Regions from separate parts of the Photobacterium sp. 1_MG-2023 genome, predicted to be linked through region 2. Evidence: predicted binding sites of a transcription regulator. Region 2 holds the regulator's gene; the other holds the start of a gene.

Region 1 (15,156 bases), on a different contig from region 2:
CCCCTTTTAAGGTGTGTCTCATCACTCTAGTGGGGGAAACTTAAGAATCACTTAAGGCATAAAAATCTGATGAAAAAACCAGTAAGCCCTGCATTGCAGTGTGATTGGTTGCTTTTAATCTTTGATGTCTAAGCGGTTGGTATTTGTAAGTTTATACGCACAAACCTGCTGGTAAGGCCAGATTATTGAGGCCTATATCAATTTTTGACATAGATTTTACGTTTAACATAAATGTCACATGATGATTTTTTGATTGTCATATTTTGCTGCGAAGATGACGGCCAGGCAAAGGAGTACGGACCGCAATGAACATGAAAATTCGCGCTAATCACCTGGAGCCAATGGGGTTCGATGAATTCTCCAGGCTGATTGATATGATGCCAGCGACACGCAGTCCGATAAAAGTTGAACCGTTAGCGGGCCATTTGAACACTCAGCACAAGGCGGGTCGTTCAGGAAAGATTTTTGATTTATCGCAGTCGGTCTCACCTGAGATCAGACAGGGATTACGTCTGGTGAATGGGTATTGAGCCGACGCAGCGTGATGCATTTGTCCTGACACGTACATCTTCTGAATTACGATCAAACAGGCCCGGCAGAATATGCCGGGCTTTTTTGTCAGAAATCATGTGATCACCGCTTTTCCGATACACACACAGCGAAAAATCTCAGCTAAGCTTCTTTTGAAACAGTTGATTACCGAGTGAGGAGCGAACAATGGGCATTTTTTCCTGGATTATTCTGGGTCTGATCGCTGGTGCAGTGGCAAAATGGCTGATGCCGGGTAAAGACGGTGGCGGCTGGATTGTCACCATGGCTCTGGGGGTCGTCGGGGCGTTTGTTGGCGGTTGGGTCGGCAGTCTGATTGGTCTTGGGCCAGTCACCGGTGTAAACATTGGCAGCATTATCACCGCGACATTGGGCGCTTTCATTGTGTTGCTGGTTTACAACAAGTTTATCCGCTCGTAGCCGATCTGATCTGAAAGAAGAAAGCCGCTTTTCTGACAAGCGGCTTTCTGTTATTCGTCTGTCGCTGACGGATTCGCCGCGGAAGATGCATGGGCAACTTTCGCTTGCAGATCGGCCTGAACGATTTCCAGCGCAGCCAGCGCCAGTTCAGGGGCAATACCATTCGTTTCCAGCAGGTAAATCAAATCGACCGCTAATTGCACCTCTTTCGGTGCGTCTGCCAAAGACGGGGACTGAGAGTTGTGTGGCTGTGTCATGCTTTCTCCTGAGTGTCGTGAGCCGCGATACGCTGTCCGGGGCGGCGCTCCGGCTGATGGACAGACAGTGCCGCCAGAAATAACTGGGCATGAATCTCCACCAGTTGCTGATGATCATCCCGGTATCCGCCGCCGACAACTGCTGCCAGTGGGATCTCTGCTGCCTTACATTGACGGATCACCAGCTGGTCCCGCTCAAAAATGCCTTCAGTTGTGACCTGAAAATATCCCAGCGCATCATGCTGGTGGATATCGACACCGGCGTCATAAATCACCAGATCCGGCTGATGCTGAGCCAGTGCCAGATTCAGAACGGCGCTGAACGCTGCCAGATAGTCTTCCGTGTTCGTTTCCCGGGGTAAGGCGAGATCGATATCTGAATCGGGCTTACGGGCCGGAAAGTTTTTATCGCAATGGACTGAAAAAGTAATGATATTGCTGTCTTCTGCCAGTAATGTCGCCGTTCCGTCGCCTTGATGGACATCGCAATCGACAATCAGAACGCGATCAATTCCCGGCAGTGTCAACGCGTGTCGGGCCGCAAATGCCAGATCGTTGACCAGGCAGAACCCACTGCCAAAATCATGATGCGCATGATGATAGCCGCCGCTCAGGTGCAGACTGATCCCGTGCTGATAAGCCAGATCGACGGTCAGTCGGGTGCCTGCTGTGGAAGTCAGGGTACGTTCAATCAGCTGTGGACTCCAGGGAAAACCAATCCGCCGCATTTTTGCTGCGGGCAAGGTGTTTTGAAGCAGATGATCGATATACGTCTCCTGATGCAACGCTTTCAATTCTTCCGGCGTCACGGGCTCTGGCTGGAAAAATGCGATGTCTGCCCAGTCCGCCATCTGCAGGGTTTGAGTGAGGTGTAAGTACAGCCGCTCATACTTGGTGATCGGATAGCGGTGTTGTGGGGGCAGCACCAATTCAGAATAGACAGGGTGATAAACCAGAGGCAGCATGATTTAACCTTTTCGCTCCCGGCGGGCAATGTGCTGTTCAATTTTAGCCATGGCTTGCTGACAACGTTGCAATCGGCCTTCCAAAGCGAGCAGTTGTTGCTGAAGCGGTTGTTTTTGATCTGCCAGCGTGACTTGCTCCAGGGCAAAAGCTTTGTCTTTCACCATGGCCGCCAGTCGTCGTTCCCAGTCCTGATGCTGGGCCAGATCATCGTAAAGCTGATGTAAGCTTTTTTGGGGGCGGACCTGATATTTAGGCTCAGCTTCGCGGATCTGTTTGGTGGCCATCTCGCGCTGAATGGCTTGGATTTGCGTCAGAATACGCTCGCACACGTAGGCTGCACGGTCCCGATGTAACCGTCCGGAAGCCTGCTCGTTTTGCATCGCCTGAATTTCCTGCTGGATTTCCCGGATGCAGGGCATCACGAAATGGGAACGGCAATGGAACAGCTGATGATCAAACAGCGCTTTGGCGCTTTCTCCCCGCTGATGATCCAGGGCTTCTGCCTGGGGGATCAGTTGCGCTACCAAATCAGACAGACGGCTGAGATCTTTGGTCACTTGAGACTCCTTACTTACACCCAGGCTTGCCAGGCCAGCCGGACAGCCAGCGCAACGACAACAGTGACGAATACCGGCCGGATGAAGCGGCTGCCAAATCGAATCGCAGAATGCGCGCCGATAAAAGCCCCCAGCATCAGGCAGACTCCCATGGTTAAACCCAGTGCGATATTGATATGACCGAGTATGGCAAAGGTAATCAGCGAGGTCAGGTTACTGGTAAAGTTCATGGCTTTAGCCAGACCGGATGCGAGCAAAATGTTCAGGCGGTACAAAGCCATATTGGAAACCGTCCAGAAAGCACCGGTCCCCGGTCCGGCAAGGCCGTCATAAAAACCCAGACTGGCACCCTGAATCCATTGCTTCTTTTTGAAACGGGGACAAGGCGTCGGCAGCTGATGACTGTCTGCTTTCGGATGTGGATGCCAGATTGTATACACGGCTGCTGCCAGAATGATCAATGGCAGGACTTTTTCCAGCCATTCAGTGCTGATGATGTCGACCACTAAAGTGCCGACAATGGCACCAATCAGCGTCGCAATGAAAGAGGTTTTCCAGAATGCCGGAGAAAACAGTTGTTTCCGGTAATAGGTCAGGGCTGCAGTTGACGATGCAAAGGTGGCCGCCAGTTTATTGGTTCCCAGTGCAATGTGCGGGGGTAATCCCAGAGACAATAATGCCGGAACGGTCAGCATCCCGCCGCCACCGGCAACGGCATCAATAAATCCTGCGGCCAGAGCGACCAGACCGAGGATGAGCATCATGCCCGGATCTAACATTTCAATCATGAATTATCATTTTCGTTCGATGGCGTGTTCTATTACGCGTTTAAATGGGGGCAATGAATCAAGCAGTGCTTTGCCGTAACGCTTTGAAATGATCCGACGGTCAAGCAGCACAACTCTACCAAAGTCCTGCTCTTTTCGCAGCAATCTCCCGACAGACTGAATCAGCTTTTTACTGGCTTCCGGGACGGCGATCTGTAAAAACGGGTTGCCGCCCCGGCTTTCAATGTATTCTGCATGCGCTTCTTCGACTGGGGAGGTCGGTACGGCAAAGGGAATTTTGGTGATAATTAAATTTCTGAGTAAATGGCCCGGCAAATCAAGCCCTTCAGAAAAACTGCCTGTGCCGAACAGAATACTGGCTTTGCCCTGATCACAGTTCTGCTTGTGTTTGTCCAGAAGAATACTGCGTGATTCTTCCCCCTGCACCAGCAGATCCCAGCCATTTTTCTGGCATAGGGGCCGAATGGATTCTGCGACTTTGTTCATTTGCCAGTAGGAAGCAAACAGTACCAGGCTGGCCGTTTCCCCTTCCAGATATTCCGGCAGGGTGTCGATCAGCAAATCGGTAAATTGTTCAGCTTGGGGTTCATAGCGCATGTGCGGGATCACCAGACGGCCGTTGTTCTGGTAGTCAAACGGTGAGGCCAGCGCCAGAAATTTTGTGCCTTCGTTTTCCTGAATGCCAGCCTGCCGGCAGAAATAGCTGAATTGGTTGAGGGCCCGTAATGTGGCTGACACTAAAATGGCACCCGCCGCGCGGCTCCACAACAGCTGATCCAGTCGGTAGCCAATCTCAAGCGGTGAAACCTGAACGATATAGTCGCCTTCCTGTTCAGGGCTTTTTTCCAGCCAGCGTGCGAGCGGCGCGCCATAATCTTTGTCCGGCTGTGCCATCAGCGTCCAGACTTTTTCCAGATTCTCTAAGCGCTGCAGGTAAAACCCGGATTCTGATAACGCAGGCTCAGCGGCGCGTGCCGGAACTTCATCCTCTTTCAGGCGTTCAGTAATCATCTCGTGAATTTTGGCCAGAGATTGCCGGGCCTTTTTACTGGCATCCCGGCATGCTTGCGCTTCTTCCGCCAGCCAGGCAGGGAGCTCCCCATGGGGAAAACGGTAACTGCCGTCTTTACTGAACATGCCCGGGTCAATTTGCCCGGACAACTGCCTGAATGTGGGCACCAGATGCTGAATCGATTCCTGGAGCGCACTCTGGAAACGACCGGCTTTTTGCGGATCAGCCAGCTCAGCAAGTTTACTGACCGACTGATTCAGCTTTTCCAGCCAGTTTCCTGCCCCTTTCAGGCTGGCCGCCGCGGCAGAAAAGTCGCGGGCAACCTGTGGCAGATGATGGGCTTCGTCAATCGTGTAAATGGTCTGTTCCGGCTCCGGCAGAATGACACCCCCCCCCAGCTCCAGATCGGCCATCAGCAGTGCATGGTTGGCAATGATGATGTCTGCTTTATCTAAATGTTCTCTTGCTTTGGCAAAAGGACACTGGCGATGTTTGGCCATGCCGGAATTGCAACTGTGCTTGTCCGACACAATTTGTTGCCAGACCCGATCGGGAATGACTGTCGGCCAACTGTCCCGGTCGCCGTCCCACTTGTTTTGCTGCCATGCAGCCAGCAGACGTTTGAGTAGGCTGAGATCAGATTTTTTGGGTTTTTCCTGCCACAGCGCGAGCTGGTTGTCGTCTTGTCCCAGACAACTGGCTTCCAGTCGGTGTGCGCAGCAATAGCGTTGTCGGCCTTTTGCCAGAATAAAGCTGAATTCTTTCGGAAAAATCTGAGCAAAGAGCGGTAAATCTTTGTGGACCAACTGTTCTTGTAACGCAACCGTCGCTGTTGCAATCAGTACCTTTTTGTTATGGAACAGCGCATAGGGCACGCAGCCCAGCAAGTAAGAGAGTGATTTTCCGATTCCCGTGCCAGCTTCCGCAACCAGCATCCGATGCTTTGCGTGATATTCGCCTGCCAGCGTTTTTGCGATTTCAGCAACCAGATAGTTTTGCGCGCGACGCGGAATAAAGTGATCTAATTGTCCACTCAGGTTGGTATAGCACTGTTTTATGTCTGTTTTAATCTGGTTATGAAGCATGGGTTGAAACTTAATCTGGGCAGGGAAATGCATTATAACACGATGCTCGGTCAGGGTGTGGTTTGGCTGTGACTTCGGCAGTTTTGATTTGAAATGAGATTTTCCTCACGAAATAAGATTGAACCCGGATTTAATACAGTGTGCGTTTAGATTGGATTGGTGTTTTATATTGCATTTTTCTATTTTGGTGGCTTATCGTTTTTCTTTTTTGTGGGATAATTACTTTTTTGTGGTGATTTGTTTTGTATTTTGGTGCGATTAAGTAACCATTAAATTCCATGTGATATGTATGGTTATGTAAATTTTTTGTTGTGGTTTTTGTTTAAGCGATTGAATTTAAAGGTTGTAATAAAAATATGTTGTTACAATGCGAGAATTTGACATCACGATAAAATCTCTGTCAGGATGAGTCTCGCAAGTTACGCCATTCCGGCATGGCGTGCTTTTCACTAAAAATCAGGTGTGAAGCCAAGTGTGCCGGGAAGGGATATAAAAAAAGCAAAAGGGATTCTGGAAATAGGAATTCCATCCATAAGAAAAGGCAGTGGATATCATGAAAAAAACGCTAATTGCACTATCTGTACTAGCTGCAGGCTCTGCAAACGCTTCTGTCAACCTGCTGGACCAGAACGGTGTTCTGGTTGACCTGTCAGGTTCTGCTGAAGTTCAGTTCGCCAAAAAGATTACTGAAAAAAGCCGAGATACTGATCCTTCAATCCGTCTGGATGATGGTGACATCACGCTGAATACCACGATCCCAGTCAACAACAACCTGAACGTCGTTGCTGGTCTGAGCTTTGACCTGTCAAACACTGATGCTAACGGTAGTGCTACAGATTTCTTCAACGATGAGCTGTACGCGGGCTTCCAGGGCACTGACTTTGGTACTGTGACTTTCGGTCGTCAGTTCCTGATCACTGATGACGCAGGTATCGGTAAAGACTACGAACTGGGTCTGGAGCAACTGAATCTGGGTAAAACTCAGGGCAGCGAAGTTGTTAAATACGTTTATGACAACGGTCAGTTCTACTTTGGTGCTTCTCACGACATCAATGCGAACGACAATGGTGGCATCACTGATGCACGTCTGGGTGCACGTTTCGGTGGTCTGGACGTCCGTGGTTACTACTATGCGTCTGAAGACGTTGCTACTGACATGAACAAAATTGGTGCTGATGTAAATGCCTATAATATCGAAGCAGAGTATGTGTTTGGTGCTGTAGCACTGGCCGCTTCTTTCGGTAATGTAGATATTGATAACGCTGGTGATTCTGATGTAATCGAAGCAGCAGGCTCTTACACCATGGGCAAAAACACCTTTGCTCTGGGCTATGTCTATGCTGACGCTGACGAAACAAACAACGTTTACGCTAACGTCACTCACCAACTGCACAGCAACGTGAAGCTATATGCTGAACTGGGCTGGGCTGACGCTGATGTTAAAGAGTATGACCTGGGCTACGTGGCTGGTATGGAAGTTCTGTTCTAAGAACGGTTCTTTCCAGAATACAGAGATTGCAAAAGCCGCCTTTTTTGGGCGGCTTTTTTGTATCTCGTCTTTTTGTCGGCGAGCGGACTATTGCAGACCGCTTGATTATGGCAGCATAGACAGCCTCAGTTGAAGTGATAACAAATAGAAGATTGGCGATGAAAAAAATCATAATTCTGGCCAGCCTGTTTGCGGCGCAAGCGCAGGCGGCCACGCTGTCGGTTACCGACGGCATTGAATTTCTGGTGGTGGATGGAAAGCAGGTGCAGGGCTCGTTCTGGTCTCAGACAGCAGAGCTTGAACTGACACCGGGAAAACATCAGATTGTTGTTCGTTACGATAAAGAACTCAAAAACGGCAGCCGGAATACCATGTATACCACCCGTCCGTACCTGTTTGAGCTGGAGATGCCGTCACAGGACGCTGAGATCAGCTTGCCGGCGCTGGTTGTCTACAGCCAGGCGCAGGCTTATTTTCAGCGCGATCCTGAATGGACTCTTCTGATGGAAGACGGCAGTCAGCGTACACTTGCCTTTACCGAGCTGAAAGGAGATGGCTTTGCCGCGTTCAGCGATATGGAGGCATTGGTTGCTGAATATAACCGCCAGAACGGGATCACCTTCGAGCAAGGCTACGCGGTCGATTTACAGCAAGCCGTCGTCAAAGTTGATGCAGGCGGTAAAGTAGAAGTGACCGGTGATGCATTGGCACAGCTGAAACTCTGGTACAGCAAAGCAAAACCGGAAGAAAAAGCGGCTTTCCAGACCTGGATGAAATCGCAGGCGCAGCCTTAAGTGAAACAGGGGCGGCAGCTCATCACCAGCGCTGAGCTTTAGCGCTGATGATGATATTTACTGTGCGACTGGCATTGGCGGCAACGCGGCTGTGCCGGATCGGCTGCCAGAATTTCGGATTCGATGGGCTCTTCGCAGTCGGTACAGATCCCGTAGAGATCCAGCCGGATGGCACATAAAGCGGCATCGATGGCTTCAAGCCGGTGGGCATGCTGGCGGAGCTGAGGATCGGCGCTCAGGGTTGTGAACTGCAGCAGTTCGTTGATCGTACAGTCAGCGGTTGTGGCTTCGGGCTGCGTTTGCCGGCGGTGTTTTTCCAACGCGGCATAGAGCGAGGCCGACAGCGACTGATACTCTTGCTCCAGCCGGAGACATTGCTGTTTCAGGTACTCACTATTCATCGAGATGCTCCATTGTAGACTGGATCACAGTCTATGCTGAATTTCTCTGCTGGTTATGACATAAGTCAAAGGACGCGCAGAATAACCCTTCTTTTTGTCGGTTTTTGTTATCTATCGAATGCTTTATAGTGCTTGGCAGTTTTTATGGGGCTGAATTGCCACTTTTAACGACTTTTCAGCACGTTAAGCCGACTAAAAGGAAGATAAAATGGAACATGATTTCAAAGAACCGTATAATTTGAAGTACTTTATTGGTTTCCTGATTGCAATGCTGCTGCCAACTTTACCTGCGAGCCTGACCTGGCTGGGGATCCTCAGCAGCTAACGGCATAAGTTGCCTGCATCAGGCTGAATGTAAAAGAGAGGGAATGTGAAACAACTGATCTGGCGAACCTTATTGCTGGTTTCCGGCTGGTGTTTCGTTATCTTAGGTATTTTGGGTATTTTCCTTCCTCTTTTACCCACCACCGTCTTTCTTCTGCTGGCCAGTGCGTGTTTTATGCGCGGCTCCCCCAGACTTCATCACTGGCTCAATACACATCCTCATTTTGGTCCGGTTTTACAGAACTGGCATCAGCATCGTGCCGTCAGCCGTACCGTCAAACGACGGGCGAATGTGACGATTGTGCTCAGTTTTGCGTTGTCGATTTATTTTGTGCCACTGGCCTGGGTCAAAGGATTACTGCTCGGGATTGCAGTCATACTCTTGATCTGGTTTAACCGTTTACCCGTCAGAGAAACCAACAGCCTCTGAGAAGCAGATCTGTCGCTCACTGTCTTGGTTTACAGGCCGAAAGTTGCCCCTCTCGTCAAAAATCACTACTATTTGCGCCTAAACTGCTTCTGTGACCCATGCTAAATGGTCCGGAACTCTTGTTAATAACCTGCAGCCTGTGAAGCCGCAGACGGAAGAGACTATGAGCCAAGTAAAAACTGTTCAAGACGACTTCAGCCTGATTAAAAACAGCATCAAAACGATTCCGGATTATCCCAAACCCGGCATTCTGTTTCGTGATGTCACCAGCCTGATGGAAATTCCTGAAGCGTACCGTGCGACGATGCAGATTCTCCATCAGCAGTTCAATGACAAAGGCATCACCAAAGTCGTGGGCACCGAGGCGCGTGGTTTCCTGTTTGGCGCCCCACTGGCGCTGGCGCTGGGCGTCGGCTTCGTGCCTGTGCGTAAGCCGGGCAAATTGCCGCGGGCGGTGATCAGCGAAAGTTATGATCTGGAATATGGTCAGGACACGCTGCAGATTCACACCGATGCAATTGTTGAAGGCGACAAAGTGCTGCTGGTCGATGACCTGCTCGCGACGGGTGGAACCATCGAGGCGACGACCAAGCTGGTGCGTCGTCTGGGCGGGATAGTTGAGGACGCTGCATTTGTGATTAATCTGCCGGATATTGGCGGTCAGCAGCGTTTGCGCGATTTGGGCCTGAATGTCTTCAGTATCTGCGATTTCGACGGCCACTAATCACACGTTTCCGCTCAGCCTTTTGGGAGGATGTCTTGATTGGTCAAAATGGTATCAATGACACGCCGATAAAGACAAACTCCCTTTGAGTTCTCTCGCGCCACTTTTCTCGCTGTGCTAGCATGGCCGACTGGATTCAGTCAGAATTTTGATAAGGCTGAATGATCGAATTCTGTAGGATTGAACACCATGAGTTATCAGGTTCTGGCACGAAAATGGCGGCCGCATCGATTCGAAGATGTGGTGGGCCAATCCCATGTCCTGACGGCGCTGGCAAATGCGCTGACACATAACCGACTTCATCATGCTTATCTGTTGAGTGGAACCCGTGGTGTCGGTAAAACCACGATTGCCCGTTTGTTTGCCAAAGGGCTGAACTGCGAGCAGGGCATTACGGCTACCCCGTGTGGTCAGTGTCACACCTGCCAGGAAATTGATCAGGGCCGGTTTGTTGATTTGTTAGAGATTGACGCCGCTTCCCGGACCAAAGTCGAAGATACCCGCGAACTGCTGGACAATGTTCAGTACAAACCGGCCCGCGGGCGCTTCAAAGTGTACCTGATTGATGAAGTCCACATGTTGTCCCGTCACAGCTTTAATGCGTTGCTCAAAACGCTGGAAGAGCCGCCGGAACATGTGAAGTTTATTCTCGCCACAACAGACCCGCAGAAACTGCCGGTCACCATTTTATCGCGCTGCCTGCAATTTCATTTAAAGCACCTGGATCAAACGCAAATTCAGCAACAGCTGGCACATGTGCTGCAAGAAGAAGACGTATCCTTTGAAGCGAAAGCACTGAGCCAGATCGCCCGGGCTGCGGAAGGCAGTATGCGGGATGCGCTCAGTCTGACGGATCAAGCGATTGCGCTGGGCAATGGTCAGGTCATGCAGGAAACCGTGTCCGGTATGCTGGGCACCCTGAATACAGAACAGGCGCTGTATTTGCTCGAAGCCATGGCGGAAGGGCAGGCAGCGCCTGCGATGGCCTGTCTGGCAGAACTGGCCTCGGTTGGCGTTGCCTGGGACAGTCTGCTCTCGGAAATGGCGTCGCAATTACACCGCGTGGCAATGTATCAGGTCTTGCCTGCATCGCTGGACAGCACGTTGCCGGACGCTGAGCGCATTGTTCAGCTCAGTCAGGTGATGCCGCCGCAGGATGTTCAGTTGCATTATCAGATGGCACTTCAGGGCCGGAAGGACTTGCCACTGGCACCCGATGGCAGAACAGGCTTGGAAATGGTGATGCTGCGTATGCTGGCATTTCGTCCGTTGGCTGCCGGGCACCTGACGCCACAGGCTGTCGCGGTTCCTTCCGCTGCACCTGCGCCTCGGGCCGTTCAGCCGCAAACCGGCCCATCGACAGCCGGTCAAGCGCCGGTAAAGGCGCCAGCAGAGATGTCACAGCCGAGTGAAGTGGCTCCGGCGCGGGAAACGATCGAGCAAGCAGCAGTGAGTCCTGTCCCGCAGGATCAGGCGCCTCACGTGCAACCTGTGGAATCGCATCCGTCTGCTCCGGTGCAGGAAACTGCGCCAGCGCCGCAGGCACCATCGGCATCTCCTGCATCCGGGCTGCTTGCAGTTCGCAACCGCCTTCGCAGTCAGGCGAAACGCGGGCAGGAAACACCGCCAAAAAAGATTGAACCGGCGTCGGTCAAAAAACCGGCATCCAATGTGCTTGAACGCATCAGTAGTCAGCATGCGGGCCGACGTGTGCCAGCTGCAGGCCAAGCGACGGCGCCGGAGCAACACAATGCAGAACCGGAAAAGCCTGAAGCGTATCAATGGCAGCCGATGTTCCAGCCGGACGAAAGCGTTCAGGAAACAGCGTCGATTGCACCCACTGAAATGAAGCAGGCTCTGGCGCATGAAAAGACGCCGGAGATGGTCAAACAACTTGTCACCGAGGCTGCAAAGCAGGATAGTTGGTCGGATATGGCGGACCGGTTGAATGTGGATCGACTGGTTCAGCAGCTCGCACTGAATTCTGCACTGGAGCAGGATGGTCCGCGCCTGACTTTACACTTGCGCGCCTCCCAGCAGCATCTGGATACACAAAAAGCACGCACGCAGCTGACCTCAGCACTGGCTGAGATGATGGGACAAGAGATAGAATTACAGATAGAGCCAAGTGAGCATGGACGAACGCCGCTGGAATGGCGTGAGTTTATTTATCAGCAAAAACTGGATCAGGCTAAAGCCAGTCTGCAGCAGGATCCGAACGTGACCTTCATTTGCCAGCGATTTAGTGCTGTGCTGGATGAAGAGAGCGTAAGACCCGTTTAAATGAACCAGACCCATAGAGAGAGAAGATATGTTTGGTAAAGGTGGTATGGCGAACATGATGAAGCAGGCGCAGCAAATGCAAGAGCGCATGCAGCAGATGCAAGAAGAAATCGCGAACATGGAAGTCACCGGTGAATCTGGTGCTGGCATGGTGAAGGTCACGCTGACCGGCAGCCACAGCGTGCGTCGTGTTGAGCTGGATGACAGCCTGATGGAAGACGACAAAGAGATGCTGGAAGATCTGATTGCAGCAGCATTCAATGATGCTGCCCGTCGCATCGAAGAAGCGCAGAAAGAAAAAATGGCCAGCGTGACCGGCGGGATGAACCTGCCTGCTGGCTTTAAGATGCCTTTCTAATCAATGCGTACCAGTCCGTTACTTGAGCAGTTGATGGACGCGCTGCGCTGTTTGCCCGGCGTCGGGCCAAAATCAGCGCAGCGTATGGCATTCAGCCTGTTGCAGCGTAACCGTCAGGGTGGTTTGCAGCTGGCTGATGTGCTGGGTAAAGCCATGACGGAAATCGGACATTGCCGGGATTGCCGCACGTTTACGGAAGAAGACGTGTGTGCCATCTGTGACAATCCGAGGCGGCAGGAAAGTGGCCAGATCTGTGTGGTCGAGAGCCCGGCAGATATCATGGCCGTCGAGGCCACAGGGCAGTTTTCCGGCCGTTATTTTGTGCTGATGGGCCATTTATCTCCGCTGGACGGCATTGGTCCGAGCGATATTGGCCTGGATGTTCTGGAATATCGGTTGCAGAACGAGACGATTGCTGAGCTGATCCTTGCGACCAACCCAACGGTTGAAGGGGAGGCCACCGCGCATTTCATCGCAGAGTTGTGTCAGGCTTATCAGGTCCCGGCCAGCCGGATTGCTCATGGTGTCCCTGTGGGCGGGGAACTGGAATTGGTGGATGGGACAACCTTGTCTCATTCTCTGGCCGGACGGCAAAGGCTTTACTGATCCCCTGTATACCTGCCTTACATGATGAATGAAAAACCGACGTGACTGCGTCGGTTTTTTTATGGCCAGGTTTTAACTGAGCGGTGGCTGCCGTAACAGCATTACGGCAGTGCGTTTAACACCTGAGAACGGGTGTTCAGGCCTGTCAACAACACTGATTTTTGGTTCAGAATGTCAATCTGGTTGCTTTGTTCCGCATTGATTTGAAAGTAGGTACGGATGGTCGCAAGCTGCGCTGTATTAAAGGCGGTTTCATCGCCGGTTTTCATTTCATTAAAGTGGATGGGGCGGATCTGCAAATACCCGCCGCTGACCGCCCATTGCCCAAACTCGGTAATAGTCAGATGGACTCGCGCAGCATCACGATTGGTGATCGATACCCGGCTGACTCTTGAATAGGTGTGATTGGGCATAAAAATCAGATTATTCTTTTCAGTCATCTGTTTCAGGGTTGCCAGCCCGGGTGACTCATTGGAAGACACGTGTGTCACGGTAAATGACGTCCAGTCGTGAGCCATCAGAAAGCGTGCCAGTTTGTGGTCACTCAGAAAGGAATAATAGAGGCTGCCTAGTGTGACCAGCATCAGCACAGTGCCAATGACGAGCCAGTACCAGCTGAATCTTACTGGCTTTTTCGTTACCGGATGCGGCATGGTTGCTCCTTGTGTCGGTTCAGCGTCACGATGGTCAGGGTCATGTTGTTCTGATAAGCAGATGGACTGAAAATCAGATTGATCCAGAGCTGATTGTGCTCCCCGCCGGTTACCACAGCTTTGATCGGCAGTGGTTTGTCCGATGCCTGTTGTTCGTAAGGTGCAAGACATTGCCGGATCAGGGGATACCAGGACTCAGGTATCTGATCATGACTGGGAATGAGTACCGGTGTTTTACCAACAGTAAATGCGGGATAGAAGGCGCTGGATGTGGGCGGCGGCGTAAAATATGCCCACAGCGGAAGAAGAAGGCAGAGCAATAAAGCCGCCAGACCGCTGATCATATGCCGTCGATGCCACTGTAATGGGGAAATGGCCTGTGTCGGTGAGGTCTGTACCGCAGGATTGCTGGGCAAAGGCGGAGGAGCAGATTCTGATTGCCTTTCAATGACTTCGATCTGATCGGGCTCTGACGTCTTGACACTGTCTGACTCAGTGATGGCATCCAGCCGATCAATGTCTGCAATCATCTGGTAGCCATGCTTGGGCACGGTTTTGATGAACATCGGCGCACGGGTTGAATCCTGCAAATATTTTCTCAGGGTCGAAATGGCTTGGGTCAAACTGGAGTCATCCACTTCAAACCCTTGTTCCCGCCAGATAAAGTCATGCATCCGCTGGCGGGAAATGATGGTCCCTGGTTCCTGAACCAGCAGGCTCAGCGCTTTGCTTTCATTGATTCCCAGATGGATCGTTGTGTCTGACTGAGTCTTGTCCACCAGGCTGTTGTGGTGCGGGGTAAAAAGAAATCGATTCCCAATCAAAAATTTACACTGTGCTTGATCCATGCCCGGCCTATTTGTTCAGAGTGACTTGTTTATCATAGATGTCTGACCGGAAGAAGAGTATCCCTAAACAACGAAGCAGATGACTACAGCCTGACAAGGGATGGCTCAACTGGTCTCATTGAGTGATGGGGATCGCACCCAATGCAATCAAATGACGACCTTTCAGCCAGACAGCCAGAAATTTACCACCTCAGGCTTGAAAAACATTGAACGGACCTTATCTAGGAGTCAGTAAGGACGTAAATCTTGATTACGGAGTTCTAATGAGCGAGCAAACTTTAGAGAAAAATAAAGAAACACGTGGTTTTCAGTCAGAAGTGAAGCAGTTGCTTCATTTGATGATCCACTCATTGTACTCAAACAAAGAAATTTTCCTTCGGGAGCTGATCTCCAATGCTTCCGATGCCGCAGATAAACTGCGCTTCCGTGCGTTGTCTGCACCAGAGTTATATGAAAATGACGGTGAACTGGCTGTCCGTCTGTCGTTTGATGAAGAAGCCGGTACGGTCACCATCAGCGATAACGGCATTGGGATGACCCGGGACGAAGCCATTGAGCATCTGGGCACCATTGCGAAATCTGGCACGAAGGATTTCTTTACCAAACTGAGCG
Region 2 (15,156 bases):
ATGAAGGTACGAATAAACCATTTCTCCTGCAGCCGCAGTATCAGTGGTGTGGTCATCATGGAAAGACTCACCACCACCAGCAGGAAACCGGTCAGCTCAGCACTGAGCAGACCTTCACTACGCGCTGCGGTAAAGAGAACAAAGGCAAATTCACCGCCCTGACTCAAAATCGCGGCCATCTGACTGCGGGATTTGGCCTGAATGCCAAACAGCCGGGCCAGCAGGTACAACAGTAATCCCTTCACGACCACCAGAGCCACCACCGCAGCCAGAATCTGGAGCGGGAATTTCAACAGCAACCCCAGGTTGACGGCCATCCCGACCGAGATGAAAAATAGCCCCAGCAGTAAACCTTTAAAAGGTTCGATGGCAATTTCAAGCTCATGCCGATACTCACTTTCTGCCAGCAACACACCTGCTAAAAAAGTGCCCAATGCCATCGACAGCCCCAGTGTTTCCATCCCCAGCGCAATGCCAATGACCAAAAGCAATGCGGTCACGGTAAACAGTTCCCGCACCCCGGACATCACCACCCAACGGAACAAAGGCCGCAGCAGAAAATGTCCACCGACCAGCAACACCACAATTCCGGCAATCATCGCACCCAAATCGAGCCAGCCGCCCCCTTCACTGCCAGCCAGTAAAGGGAGAAATGCCAGCATCGGAATGACCGCGATATCCTGAAACAACAACACGGCAAATCCGGACTGCCCGGTATCGGAGCGGCCAATGCCCTGCTCTTCAATCACCCGCAGCGCAATGGCGGTCGACGACAATGCCAGCCCCATGCCGATCACCAGAGCAACCCGCCAGTCCAACGGACCAATCAGGGATTCACACAACAGCACGACGGAGGCAATCACCAGGCTGGTCAGCACCACCTGGCTGCCGCCTAAGCCCAGAATCGGCTGCCGCATCTGCCAGAGCTTTCGGGGGTTCAACTCCAGACCAATCAGAAACAGCAGCAGCACCACCCCGAATTCCGAAAAGTGCAGCACTTCATCCACATCATCAATCAGTCCCAGCCCCCAGGGACCAATCCCAATCCCGGCCAGCAGGTAGCCCAGTACCGATCCCAGTCCCAGCCGCTGCGCGACAGGAACAGCCACCACAGCGGCGGCCAGAAAAACCACACTGGCACTTAACACATCAGACGCCATGCTGAACCTCCTTACCGGTCTCACTCAAAGGATCCATCAGCCAGTCCCGGTACAGCTGCGCATGTTCACGTCGTTCCTGCGCCGGGATCCTTCTGGCCCAGTGCAGAACCAGTGGCGGCAACCAGTGCATCTGGCAGAGTTCTGCCGTTAATTCGAAGGGCTTGAGGATATCCGCCACACTGCTGCGGTTGTAACCGTCCGGTGTGTAAGCTTCGGCCGCACCGCCTGTGGTGATCACCGATCGCCAGTACTTCCCCTTTGTGGCCGTGCCGTCACCATGCGCGAATCCTTTACTGAGCACGACATCAATCCATTCCTTCAACAGTGCCGGGCAGGAATACATATAAAGCGGATGCTGAAAGACCAGAATGTCGTGTTGCGCCAGCAAAGCGCGCTCAAACGACACATCAATAAAAAAATCAGGATATTTGCCATAGAGGTCGTGAAACGTGACATGTGGCAGATTTGCCACTGCGGATAGCATGGCTTTGTTGGCGACAGACGCATCCGGATCCGGGTGCGCATAAATCAGAAGAATACGTGGTGGGGCTTGTTCCATCGGCCTGATCCTCATGTCCCTGAGTCATCTGGTGAGCCTGACCGGGCTCGTTCAAGCATCATACCGAATTATTGCGGCCATGGGCGCATATTTCCTGAGATTCCCCTTTTACTGAGAAATCAATGGCAAAATTCGCATCGCACTGCCCGACAGTGCTGCACCTGTTCGCAGTTCAACGCAGTTTGTTATAGACTGCCGCCCCAGTAACCCATTTGTTGTGGAGCGGCTTCAGCCGGTAGTAACAGGCGATGATCACCTTTTCTGATATTCAATTGCTGCGGGGCGGAAACATCCTGCTGGATCAAGCAACTGCAACCATTCACCCAGGCGATAAAGTCGGCCTGGTCGGTAAGAATGGCTGTGGTAAATCCACCTTATTTGCCCTGATCAAAGGCGAACTGAGTGTCGATGCCGGCCAGCATAGTGTGCCATCCCATTGGGAGCTGGCTTGGGTGGCTCAGGAAACACCGGCACTTGAACGACCGGCGCTGGAATATGTGATCGACGGCGATCGCGAATACCGCCAGCTGGAACAGTCATTGCTGGCTGCCGAGCAAGCCGACGACGGCAACAAAGTTGCCCTGCTGCACGACAAACTGGATGCCATTGGCGGATACAGTATCAAAGCCCGGGCTGCTGAGCTGCTGGATGGTCTGGGGTTCTCTCAGGAACAGATGAACTGGAATCTGACCCAGTTTTCCGGTGGCTGGCGGATGCGACTCAACCTGGCGCAGGCGCTACTGTGCCGCTCTGATCTGCTCCTGCTCGATGAACCGACCAACCACCTGGATCTGGATGCCGTGCTGTGGCTGGAAAAATGGCTGCAGAACTATCGTGGCACGCTGGTTCTGATTTCCCACGACCGTGATTTCCTCGATCCGGTCGTCGGACGCATTATCCATGTTGAAAATCAGCGCCTGAATGAATACACCGGTAACTACTCGTCGTTTGAAAATCAGCGCGCCGAGAAACTGATCCTGCAACAGTCGATGTACCAGAAGCAGCAAAAGCAGATGGCACACATGCAGTCCTATATCGATCGCTTCCGCTATAAAGCCAGCAAGGCCCGTCAGGCACAGAGCCGAATTAAGGCGCTGGAGCGGATGGAGAAAGTGCTGCCAGCGCAGTTTGATAACCCGTTCAGTTTTGAATTCCGTGAGCCCGATTCGCTGCCCAACCCGATTATCATGATGGATCAGGTCGCGGCGGGATACGGTGACGTCCAGATTCTCGATAAGATTCGCCTGAATCTGGTGCCGGGCAGCCGCATTGGTCTGCTGGGCCGTAACGGCGCCGGTAAATCGACCCTGATCAAACTGCTATCAGGCGAACTGTCGCCTCAGGCAGGTGATCTCACTTACTCGCAGGGTGTTAAAATTGGCTATTTCGCCCAGCATCAGTTGGAAACCTTGCGGCTGGACGAAACGCCGCTGCAACACATGAACCGTCTGGCGCCGGAAGCGACAGAGCAGCAGTTGCGTGATTACCTCGGCAGCTTTGGTTTCAAAGGCGACAAAGCACTGGATTTGGTGGGCCCGTTTTCCGGCGGAGAAAAAGCCCGGCTGGTGCTGGCGCTGATTGTCTGGCAGCGGCCCAACCTGCTGCTGCTCGATGAACCGACCAACCACCTGGATCTCGATATGCGTCAGGCATTGACGCTGGCACTGCAGTCCTTTGAAGGTGCCATGGTCATTGTCAGCCACGATCGGTATCTGCTGCGTGTGACAACGGACGACCTGTATCTGGTGCATGATCGCAAGGCTGAACCTTTTGATGGCGATCTGAACGATTACCACAAATGGCTGACGGAACAACAGCGCAATGAGCGCCGTGAACAGCAGGCAGCCAAACCGGAATCAGCCAGCAAAGACAACAGCGCCGCCTCCCGCAAGGAGCAAAAGCGCCTGGAAGCTGAATTCCGTAAACAAACGGCTCCTCTGCGCAAGCAAATCGACAAGCTTGATGCGCGGATGGAAGCACTCGGCAAAGCACTGGCTCAGGCCGAAGCGGCATTGTCAGACAGCTCGATTTACGAAGCCGACAACAAAGCCCGGCTGAATCAGGCACTGCAGGAACAAAGCCAGACAAAAAGTGAGCTGGAAGACGTAGAGATGACCTGGATGGAACTCCAGGAACAATTAGAAAGCATGGAGCAGGAATTCAATGCCAACGTCTGATCATCGAACAAAACAAAGTTTTCAGGCCGATCAGTTCTGGCGCTTCTGCCTGCAGCATTATAGTCAGGCTGGCGTGAGTGACGCCTGTCTTGCGCTGCAGGACCGTTTTACCGGAAACGTCAATCTGGCACTCTTGCTCCACTGGCTCGACACCCAGCAGTTTGCATTGTCGACCACGGAAATGCGTCAGCTGGAGCAGACCCTGTCAGCGACCGATACGCAGTTGTCTGCCTACCGCCGCCTGCGACGCGCGCTGAAACCTCAGTTGGATGCGGCCGGTTATCAGCAGATGCTGGATTTTGAACTCCTGCTGGAACAAAATCAGCAGGAGGATCTGATCCAATGTCTGAATCAGCAGACTCAGCAAGCACGGGCGGCCCTGCCCCCGCCTGCCGATAATCTGGGCCAGTACTGCGTTCGACTGGCTGCAGCCAGCCTGACTGAGGCAATTCGCGGCACTGACGCAGCCTGACCCGCAGTTCAAGGCTGACTTACCAGATCATCACCACACACCCGGCAGTCAGGGCGCCCATCGCCAGATTGAAGATTCGCCGGGCTTTTGCCTGATTCAGTCAGCGCCCCGCAAAGCCATGATACACTTGAACAGGGCCTGAGCTTGCTAGCTGAACTGCTGGCACAGGATCCGTTTCCGGACTTCCCGCTCTGATGTTGGAGAACCAGATGAATCTTTTTGAGCCTGCAGCCGGTCTGCGTAATGCCCACCTCCAGACAATTCTGCCCCGCATCATGCGACGGAAGATCCTGTTCCGCCCGGTCACAGAACGGCTGATGACGCCGGATGATGATTTTCTTGATCTGGCCTGGACTGCTGATCCGGCCCGTCACCCCAGCGGGCAACCCGTGTTGATTCTGTTCCATGGCCTGGAAGGCAGCTTACACAGCCCTTATGCCCACAGCTTGCTCTTTGCTGCAAAAGCACAGGGCTGGCTGGGCGTGATCATGCACTTCCGGGGGTGCAGCGGTGAAATCAACCGTCAGGCCCGCAGTTATCATTCGGGGGAAACCAGTGATGCGGCTTTCTTTATCCGCCATGTGCGTGAGCGATTTCCCGGCCATCCCTTGCTGGCCGTCGGTGTCTCTCTGGGCGGGAACATGCTGGTGAACTATCTGGCTGAAACCGGTGCACAATCCGAACTCACTGCCGCGCAGGTCATTTCGCCCCCGTTGGATCTCGCCGCCTGTTCAGCCCGGATCGAACAGGGTTTTTCACGGGTGTATCAGCGCTATCTGCTGGGTTCAATGAAAAGAAACATGCTGAAGAAAATCGCCGCACTGCCTGATACGCTGCCCTTTCAGCCCGCCCAAATCAGCGGGATTCGCTCTCTGAGGCAGTTTGATGATACCGTCACCGCCCCGCTTCACGGCTTTTCCAATGCAGCCGATTATTACCAGCGCTGCAGCGGACTGGGCAAACTGGCGTGGGTGGAAACGCCCCTGCGGATTATCCATGCAGCGGATGATCCCTTCATGACCAAGGCCGTGATCCCGACAGCGCCCTTACCAGCACATATCGACTATCATCTGACTCAATACGGCGGCCATGTCGGCTTTATCAGTGGCAGTTGGCGAGCCCCTGCGTTCTGGCTGGATCACACGGTCCCGGCCTGGTTTCAGACCCGGCTCAATCCCTGTGCATAAAAAAACGCCTGAGCACAGACTCAGGCGTTTTCAGAGCAGCGGGATCGAATCGCAATAATTTAACCAATTTTCCCGGTATCAATCAGTTGCTGGATCAGCGGCCGCATAATCAGCTCCATCGCGAAGCTCATCTTACCGCCCGGCACCACTAGCGTATTATGACGGGACATAAATGAGCCCTGAATCATCGCCAGCAGATAGGGGAAGTCCACATTCTTGATGCCGCGAAAGCGGATCACCACAAAGCTCTCATCCAGGCTGGGAATGGCTTTCGCACTGACCGGGTTCGAGGTATCCACCGTCGGTACACGCTGAAAGTTAATATGGGTACGGGAGAACTGCGGGGTAATGTAGTTCAGGTAATCGTCCATCGACCGGACAATTGATTCCATCACCGCTTCTCTGGAGTGGCCCCGATCGCGCGTATCCCGCACAATCTTCTGGATCCATTCCAGGTTAACAATGGGCACCATGCCAATCAGCAGATCCACATGCTGGGCGACATTCACATCCCCATCGACGACCCCACCGTGGAGTCCTTCGTAAAACAGCAGATCTGTGTTTTCCGGCAAATCCTGCCAGGGCGTGAATGTCCCCGGCATCTGATTGTAGGGAACGGCCTCATCAAAGGTGTGCAGATAGCGGCGGAATTTGCCGCTGCCATCTTCACCATACTGACGGAAAAAGTTTTCCAGTAACGCAAAATCATTCGCCTGACCGCCAAAGTAACTGATATGGCGACCCTGCTCTTTCGCTTTGCGGATTTCCACATCCATTTCCGGGCGGGTAAAACGATGGAAACTATCCCCTTCCAGCCAGGCCGCATGAATGTTCAGCATATTGAACATCTTGCGAAAGGCTTCAGAAGTGGTGGACGTCCCTGCACCGGAAGAACCTGTTACTGCAATAATCGGGTGTTTTGCAGACATGACATACCTTGTCGTTTATCCAAACGGAACAGTTATTAACAGGGCAATTGAAAGCCGTCAAGTTTCAAGGGCCTGTCTTCCGGCGTCAGCTTCCGTTTTCTGACGCCGGTTTCAGTTTCACACATTTATTCTGAATGCAGTGTCCGACGCAGCTTGATATCCACGGTTTCGTGTAATTCAGAGTACATAATGACTGCCTCGCCACACGCCAGTTGCTGCCGGACCCGGTTCACTTTCTGCTCAAGACTCAGCTCACGCACGCCGTAATCCGTCCCTTCCCGCAGCACAAAATGTTCAATCAGATTGGTCAGGGTGTCCGGGTCGATCTCTTGCCAGGGAATGATCATACAACTTACCTGATATTCACCGTTCGCGGCATTTAAGCCGCAACAATTTCATAAGAATGGGTCAATGCCACGCCTTTGCCCAGCATCAGGCAGACAGAGCAGTATTTTTCCAGCGACTCTCCCACAGCTTTCGCCACGGCCGCTTCGTCCAGATCATGACCCGTGACCACAAAGTGCAGGTTTGCAGATGTGAAATAACGCGGCGCCTGCTCGCGGCGAACTGAACTGATCTGCGCTTCACAGGCCGTAATCGCCTGTCCGGCAGTTTTCAGGCCGTCGACCACATCGACAGAGCTGCAGCCGCCTGCAGCCATCAGGACCAGTTCCATTGGACTGGGTGCGGTGCTGCCGCCGTTCCCGTCCATCACCACACTGTGACCTGAGTTTGACTGCCCAATGAAAGTCAAACCTTCTACCCATTTAACACGTGATTGCATGCAATACTCCTTACATCAAAAAACCGGATTTAATCACTAAGTCACAACGGTGTGATCATGTGCACAGTAAAGTGTCCAAAATGTTCATTTATCCCCGCGCAATATCAAGCAAAGCGTGACGAAAAAAGTTAAACTCATGGTCTGAATGTTCACATGCGCTTGCAGCCCAGCCGTTGACTGAATATGCTAGTTGGCAAACAATCGTATTGTTCTACCCAACCCCAATTCAAGGAATGACGCCGTTGGGCAACACACTGCAGAGGAAGTAAGTAATATGGTTCCAGGTAAACCGCAAACAGATCCAACTTTGGAGTGGTTCCTTTCTCACTGCCACATTCATAAGTACCCTTCAAAGAGTACACTGATCCATGCTGGCGAGAAAGCAGAGACCCTCTACTACATCGTAAAAGGCTCCGTGGCCGTTCTGATCAAGGATGAAGAAGGCAAGGAAATGATCCTGTCCTACCTGAATCAGGGCGACTTCATCGGTGAACTGGGCCTGTTTGAAGAAGGCCAGGAGCGTACTGCCTGGGTTCGTGCGAAAACCCCTTGTGAAGTAGCAGAAATTTCCTTCAAAAAATTCCGTCAGCTGATTCAGGTCAACCCGGATATCCTGATGCGTCTTTCTGCGCAGATGGCACGTCGTCTGCAAGTCACCAGCCAGAAAGTTGGCGACCTGGCTTTCCTGGACGTCACAGGCCGTATCGCTCAGACGCTGCTGAATCTGGCAAAACAGCCAGATGCGATGACTCACCCGGACGGTATGCAAATCAAAATCACCCGTCAGGAAATCGGTCAGATTGTTGGCTGTTCCCGCGAAACCGTTGGCCGCATCCTGAAGATGCTGGAAGAGCAGAACCTGATTTCTGCCCACGGTAAAACCATCGTTGTTTACGGGACTCGCTGAACCAATGGGGCTGCAGCCCCTGAAATGATGCAATCAGTGTGAGTACTCAAAAAGCCGCCATGGCGGCTTTTTTTGTTTCCGAAAGCTATACGCCAGAGGCTCTCTTCGCGTTGCATCCGGATTCTCTAGGCGTATCACATTATTCCGGTTGCCTTCCTCTCCTCCCTTGCTACATTTGGCATATCAGACCGATGTGGATGCGACGAGATGGATATCGAACGTTTTGCCCCGAATGCACAGCACAGCCAACTGCCTCCCCGCCCAGTGATCACCATGGGCCGCTTCCTTGCTTCTTCCGTAGAAATGACCGGCTTTCAATCGCCCCGCCAACTGCTAGAGCAAGAGGCAGATGTGTGCCCGACCGATCTTTCAGCACGAGAAGATGATTGGATGCTGCCTCTGGATCGCCAGCACTGAACATCCGTTTCTGTTCTGTCGCAGCTAAAAAAACAGCGGCCCTGGGGCCGCTGATTACGTTTTCTTTTTCAAGAGTCCGTTACATGTTCGTACTTTCGAAGATCTTGTCTGCCGAGGCTTCCACAAAGCCAGGGTAAAGTTCTCCGTCTGCCTGCGGATAACGCTTGGCAAACTCGTAGAAGCCACCCGGAATCGTGCGGACACCGTCCGTAAAGGCAACATCAACTCGATCAGCCATGGTCGAGGACTGCTCCAACATGACTTCCGGGTTTCCTTTCACTTCACCACCAGAGGTGTTGATGCTGAAGCCATTGTGGCGCAGCAGGCTGTTCACTGCAGAGACTTCGGTAAACTGCTCCAGCTGATTCACACTCACGGTGAAATGGTTGGCACCATAACCGTGTGCTGCAACCCAGCCAGCGTACTCGCTCTCTTCCGCCAGTTTCTCGTAGGTTGCAAAATCCAGCTCCCACAAGCGACCGCCGTAGAGAAAGCTGCCGTTATCCATCGCACCCTGAGGAATTTGCTTCACCAGACTGCGCACGGTATTTTGCAGATCCGCAGAGCACTGACCCACCAGCAGCTCACTGATAAACACTTTCGGTGCAGCCGGATTCGGATGCTCAAAATGTTCAGCGTACAGCTTTTTCTTTTCGAAATGGTAAGTCCCACACGGCTTGTAACCAATCGCAATGAAAGGTGCAGCCAGCACATCCAGACTCACACCCGGCAGATTAAACGTCCGCAGAGCGATATGATCGTTGAGCAGCGGATCATCCTCTGTCAACAGATCATGTACCTGTGCAGCCGACGGGCAAAGACGGTTTGTGAAGTCCTGCCACAGGGCATCAAACAATTTTTCCACTCTTTCCATGATGCGGTTCCTTCGAAAATACGGGTTTGCAAATTATAGCTGGATTCCCGGAGACAGCTGAGCAGGCAATTCGGTTGCCTCTCCTTCCATAGAAGCCATCGGATACGCGCAGTAGTCTGCCGCGTAGTAAGCACTTGGACGCAAGTTACCAGATGCCCCCGGGCCACCAAACGGTGCATCACCGCTGGCACCCGTCAGCTGACGGTTGCGGTTCACAACACCGGCGCGGATATGATCGATGAAATACTGCCACTCGCTGTCATCGTTCGAGACCAGACCGGCAGACAAGCCGTAGCGGGTGTTGTTTGCCATCTCAACCGCCTGAGTCAGATCCGTATAGCGCGCTACCTGCAACAGCGGACCGAAGTACTCTTCATCCGGCAGTTCTGCAATCTGGCTGACTTCGATGATACCCGGTGTCACGATCGCACCCTGACCCCGTTCCGCTTTCAGCAGTGACACACCGCCCATCTCCGTCAGACGCGTCTGCGCTGCGATGATGTTGTCTGCGGCCACCACAGAAATCTGCGGGCCCATAAATGGCTGTGGTTCTGCAAACGGGCCATCCACATGAATGGCTTTGGCAGCTTCAACCAGCGCGGCAATCAGCGCATCCCCTTCCGCGCCTTCAGGCACGTACAGACGACGGGCGCAGGTACAACGCTGACCGGCACTGATAAAGGCAGACTGAATGATGGTGTAAACTGTCGCTTTCAGATCGCCGTAATCTTTTGAGATCACCATCGGGTTGTTACCGCCCATCTCCAGCGCCAGCATCTTGCCCGGCTGACCGGCAAACTGACGGTGCAGGATGTGACCTGTATTGGCACTGCCGGTAAACAGCAGGCCATCAATGCCGTTCGACTGAGCCAGCGCTTCACCAGTCGCACGAGCGCCCTGAACCAGGTTAATCACGCCCGCAGGCAGACCAGCCTGCTCCCAGAGTTTGATGGTTTCTTCTGCCACTTTCGGCGTTAGATCCGAAGGCTTGAAGACCACGGTATTGCCCGCCAGCAAAGCCGGAACAATATGGCCATTGGGCAGGTGACCCGGGAAGTTGTAAGGGCCGAAAACCGCCATGACACCCAGTGGACGGTGACGCAGCACCGCTTTGGTGCCCGACACATCTTTTTCGCGCTCACCGGTACGCTCGTTGTAAGCACGCAGAGAAATCGCAATTTTACCAACCATGGCACCCGCTTCAGTCCGGGTTTCCCACAAAGGCTTCCCGGTTTCTTCTGCGATCGTGCGGGCAATATGTTCGCTGTTGTCTTTCACCAGGGCAGCAAAACGCTCCACAACTGCCTGACGCTCCGCCAGACTGGTTTTACGCCAGTTGATCAGTGCTTCCCGGGCGCTGGCAACGGCCTGCTCCACCTGCTCGGCGGTCGCGCTTTTGCCTTCCCAGATCACTTCACCACTGAATGGGTTGAGCGATTGCATCGCATCACCCTGACCAGCTTGCCAGTTACCTGCAATCCATTGTGTCATCTTGTATTCCACCCTAGTTATTGGGCAATCAGGCGAACCTGATCCCCGTTTTTCACTTCTAATACCTGAGCCATTTCCGGAGAAATGATGGCCAGATTTCGCTCACCATCCAACGCGGCTTTGCCAACCGTCGCACGGAAATCGGCAAAGCGGGTATTGCTGATGATGTAATCATGAGAGCTGTGATGCTCACCAATTTCAACCGTGCAGCGCTTCGACGCCCGCACAGATTCAATATGGCGAACATCACATTCAACCGTTGGGCCAGCGTCAAAGAGATCCACATAGCCACGATTGACAAAACCTTCCGCTTCCAGCAGCTTCAGCGCCGGGCGGGTGTTGTCGTGGACCTGACCGATCACCGCCTGCGCTTCTTTGCTCAGCAGGTTGACGTAGATCGGCAGCTTTGGCATCAGATCGGCAATAAATTCTTTGCGGCCAATCCCGGTCAGATAGTCGGCTTCTGTAAACTCAATCGAGAAGAAGTGCTCTTTGAGCCACTCCCAGAACGGTGAATTGCCGTTGTCGTCAGAGACACCCCGCATTTCAGCGATCACAGTGTCTGCGAAACGGTGGCGATGTTCTGCCAGCATGAGGAAACGGCACTTGGACAGTAAACGCCCATTGAGGCCCTGACGCCATTGCGGGCGCAGGAACAAGGTGCACAGCTCACTCACACCCGTGTAATCATTACCAAATGTCAGGACCTTCAGCACTTTATGCACATCCAGATGATGTGAATTATGGACCAGCGTGCTGAGGTGATACGTATAGAAAGGATTGTCCAGACCAACGGCCGCTTCCAGGGCTGTGGTTCCAGCAATTTCACCTGTCTCTGTGTCTTCCGCCACCATGAGGTAGCCTTCCGGGCCAGGTACAGTGACGTCTTTATGAAAGCTGTCAACGGAATGAGCGATCCGGTTACTCAGGATCTCTTCATTCACGGGCAGTGATGTAAAGCCGTGGCCTGATTCTTCGGCGCACGTCATCAGTGCAGGTAAATCAGCTTTTTGAATCGGACGTATAACCAGCATCGAACTCCCTCCTGATGCAGGTAGCAACACAGGTTGCTAACTCTGAATATCTAGTTTTCTTGCTCTTCTAACAACGACCCCGGGAACAGGCCCGGGGCAGTCAAGACGGGACCAGCATCCGACCGGCCCCTCATTGTTTTTATTGGTTGTACAGCTTGGCGATTGCACGCTCCAGACGCGCCATGCCTTCTTCGACATCCGATTTTTCAATCACCAGCGACGGTGTGAAACGAACGACGTTTGCGCCGGCAACCAGGACCATCAGACCTTCTTCGCCCGCAGCCAGCAGTACATCACGCGCACGGCCCTGCCAGGCTTCGTTCAGTGCCGCACCCAGCAGCAGGCCTTTACCGCGCACTTCTGCAAAAATCGGGTACTGTGCATTGATTTTCTCAATGCCTTCACGGAACCACTGCTCACGCTCTTTCACGCCAGCCAGCACTTCAGGTTTTGCCACTTCGTCGACCACGGCTTCTGCAACGGCACAGGCCAGCGGGTTACCACCGTAAGTTGAGCCATGCGTGCCGATCTTCAGGTGCTGTGCCAGCTCAGTCGTTGTCAGCATGGCACCAATCGGGAAACCACCCCCCAGAGATTTCGCGGTGCTCAGGATATCCGGCGTCACGCCCAGCCCCTGATATGCGTAGAACTCACCGGTACGACCGTTACCCGTTTGAACTTCATCGAAAACCAGCAGTGCATTGTGCTTGTCACACAGTTCACGTACGCCCTGGATGAATTCTTTTGTCGGAGAAACAATCCCGCCTTCACCCTGCAGAGGCTCCATCATGACCGCACAGGTGCGATCAGAGATGTGCGCTGCCAGCGCTTCCAGATCGTTGTACGGCAAATGGGTCACTGCCTGAGGCTTTGGACCGAAACCATCGGAATAAGCCGCCTGGCCACCCACGGTGACGGTAAAGAAAGTACGACCGTGGAAACCTTGTTTAAAGGCGATGATTTCATCTTTTTCCGGGCCAAATTTGTCAGCAGCATAACGACGGGCCAGTTTCAGTGCCGCTTCGTTGGCTTCTGCGCCAGAGTTTGCGAAGAATACTTTCTCAGCAAAACAGACTTCAGTGAGTTTCTTCGCCAGACGCAGTGCAGGCTCGTTGGTCATCACGTTACTCAGGTGCCAGATTTTGTCTGCCTGATCTTTCAGGGCGGACACCATAACCGGATGGCAATGACCCAAGCAGCTCACCGCGATACCACCGGCGAAATCGATGTACTCACGGTCATCCTGGTCCCACACACGGGCACCTTTTCCTTTCACCGGGATGATTTGCATTGGGGAGTAACAAGGCACCATGACCTCATCAAAGGTTTGACGTCCTACTTTTTGTTCCGTCGCCATCATACTTTCCTTCTGTGTATATCGCTTTGCGCATAGTATTTACATAATTTTAACCGATTCCAATAGCAGAAAATGTTTTTTACAGTCCTGTAACCTTCATGGTTTTCTACTCCGGTTACATATTTATGCGCGATGAAGGAAAAGTTATTAAGACTAATTTCAGGAAAGGTGTTTTTCCCTGTAGGAATGAATGCCCCTGTTCAGGATTTGGTCAACTGCATAAGCTTGCGGCGGGTAACGGATAAAAATAATTCAGTTAATGTTGAGAAAAGTGACGTTGATCGCGCTTGTGAGACAGTACAAAACCGCCAAAAACAGGCATTAGACAAACTAATCGGACATTAGCGAGGCCCCATCTGACAGGGCCTGCGCGTAAATTCAGATTGTCGATACAGCGCGTTTCAGGAAGTTGGCCAGCAACTGATGGCCCTGCTCAGTGAGAATACTTTCCGGGTGAAACTGGACCCCTTCCAGCGGCAGGGTTTTGTGGGCAATTCCCATAATTTCGTCGCGTTCACCGTCCCGTTCCGTCCAGGCGGTAATTTCGAAACAATCCGGCAAAGTATCCGGCTGGACCACCAGTGAATGATACCGTGTGACGGTAAGTGGATTGTTCAGTCCGGAGAAAACACTGCGGTTGGTGTGGATCACGGGAGACGTTTTACCATGCATGACCTGGCGGGCACGCACCACTTTGGCCCCGAAAACCTGCGCAATCGACTGATGGCCGAGGCAGACGCCCAGAATCGGCAACTGACCGGCAAAATGTTCGATGGCAGCCAGAGAGATCCCGGCATCATCCGGCGTACAGGGGCCAGGCGAAATCACCAGGTGGGTCGGCGACAAGGCTTCGATGCCGTCAATATCAATCTCATCATGACGCACGACTTTGACCTCTTCGCCCAGTTCACAGAAATACTGGTAAAGGTTGTAGGTAAAAGAGTCGTAGTTATCGATGATTAACAGCATAAAATGTCCCTGCCCTGCGTGAAACGGCGCCCTATTTTGCAACAGAGAGGGAGAAAGGCAAGCAGGATCGCGCCCGGCTTGCCTTTATCTCATCAGAAACGACTGATATTAGTGTTTCATCCGGCAGCTTACACCGTTATACACCGCCTTCAGGCGCCCGTTCAGTTTCAGTGGCGTGTAAGAACATGGGACTTCAAACACACCGTAGGCCAGCAAGCTCAGGCTCACCGAGTCGCCCGCATGAATACCCACATGATTCAGAAAACGATTGTCTTCACGGTAGTGGCGTTTCTGCCCCGGCATCAGCCAGAACTGCGTGCTGTCCCAGTACCAGCGATTGAATACCGGATACACCGGATGCAGACTTTTGTTTTTGAAGGTCAGGTGGAAACCCGCGTTCCCCGGCTGTGGGTATTTCAGGCTGACAATCACAGGATCATGGTCCGATGCGGAATAAGGCCCCTGTGACTTCGCCAGATCACCGCTGTAACGATCGGAATATTCAAACAGCGTACTTTCAACAGAGTTGATGTGCCACTCTTCAACCCCGGCCACTTTCCCGGCCAGCGATGCATTGGCAAGTGCATGGTCCAGACTGCCCAGCTCTCCGTCATAACTGTATGAGTACGCCAGTGTGTCATGACCCTCAGTCGCCAGATTCACCAGACCCAGGCCTGGTCCGGCCTCAATGCCGGTTTCATGCAGGACTTTCCCGGCCACGGAGGTTCCGGAAGCAGAGACAATTTTCCGCGAGGCTGTTGCTGGTGCGTAGTCTGTCAGCACTCGGATCGGATCTTCTTTGGCGTAAGCGTTCATATCGCCCAGCACCAGTAAGTCGC

Evidence for each region. Region 2 encodes CRP, which controls carbon source genes, mostly activating them, when cyclic AMP is high. Its sites were predicted from a motif close to TGTGANNNNNNTCACA; they were not measured.
Region 1: dinG (ATP-dependent DNA helicase DinG) is a predicted target of CRP. The motif match lies at 5,729-5,744, and genes of this name have one in related genera.

The regions. Positions count from the first base shown of each region.
Region 1 is NZ_JAUORR010000002.1:136,815-151,970, reverse strand. It holds gene Q4579_RS02480 (hypothetical protein) at 306-530, shown strand; gene Q4579_RS02475 (GlsB/YeaQ/YmgE family stress response membrane protein) at 718-969, shown strand; gene rsmS (pleiotropic regulatory protein RsmS) at 1,020-1,226, opposite strand; gene Q4579_RS02465 (histone deacetylase) at 1,223-2,191, opposite strand; gene Q4579_RS02460 (primosomal replication protein) at 2,195-2,749, opposite strand; gene Q4579_RS02455 (TSUP family transporter) at 2,764-3,537, opposite strand; gene dinG (ATP-dependent DNA helicase DinG) at 3,544-5,634, opposite strand; gene Q4579_RS02445 (porin) at 6,188-7,123, shown strand; gene Q4579_RS02440 (DUF2057 domain-containing protein) at 7,282-7,917, shown strand; gene Q4579_RS02435 (conjugal transfer protein TraR) at 7,956-8,318, opposite strand; gene Q4579_RS02430 (YbaN family protein) at 8,689-9,072, shown strand; gene apt (adenine phosphoribosyltransferase) at 9,236-9,796, shown strand; gene dnaX (DNA polymerase III subunit gamma/tau) at 9,986-12,079, shown strand; gene Q4579_RS02415 (YbaB/EbfC family nucleoid-associated protein) at 12,108-12,437, shown strand; gene recR (recombination mediator RecR) at 12,441-13,043, shown strand; gene Q4579_RS02405 (regulatory protein ToxS) at 13,145-13,696, opposite strand; gene Q4579_RS02400 (winged helix-turn-helix domain-containing protein) at 13,681-14,544, opposite strand; gene htpG (molecular chaperone HtpG) at 14,808-15,156, shown strand, end outside.
Region 2 is NZ_JAUORR010000007.1:9,621-24,776, forward strand. It holds gene kefB (glutathione-regulated potassium-efflux system protein KefB) at 1-1,160, opposite strand, end outside; gene kefG (glutathione-regulated potassium-efflux system ancillary protein KefG) at 1,150-1,719, opposite strand; gene Q4579_RS08250 (ABC transporter ATP-binding protein) at 1,968-3,896, shown strand; gene Q4579_RS08255 (TIGR02444 family protein) at 3,883-4,368, shown strand; gene Q4579_RS08260 (hydrolase) at 4,578-5,555, shown strand; gene Q4579_RS08265 (phosphoribulokinase) at 5,615-6,484, opposite strand; gene Q4579_RS08270 (YheU family protein) at 6,610-6,831, opposite strand; gene Q4579_RS08275 (OsmC family protein) at 6,864-7,268, opposite strand; gene crp (cAMP-activated global transcriptional regulator CRP) at 7,543-8,175, shown strand; gene Q4579_RS08285 (hypothetical protein) at 8,383-8,592, shown strand; gene Q4579_RS08290 (DUF1338 domain-containing protein) at 8,672-9,466, opposite strand; gene astD (succinylglutamate-semialdehyde dehydrogenase) at 9,500-10,957, opposite strand; gene astA (arginine N-succinyltransferase) at 10,975-11,991, opposite strand; gene Q4579_RS08305 (aspartate aminotransferase family protein) at 12,131-13,348, opposite strand; gene Q4579_RS08310 (aminodeoxychorismate/anthranilate synthase component II) at 13,727-14,317, opposite strand; gene Q4579_RS08315 (ExeM/NucH family extracellular endonuclease) at 14,426-15,156, opposite strand, start outside.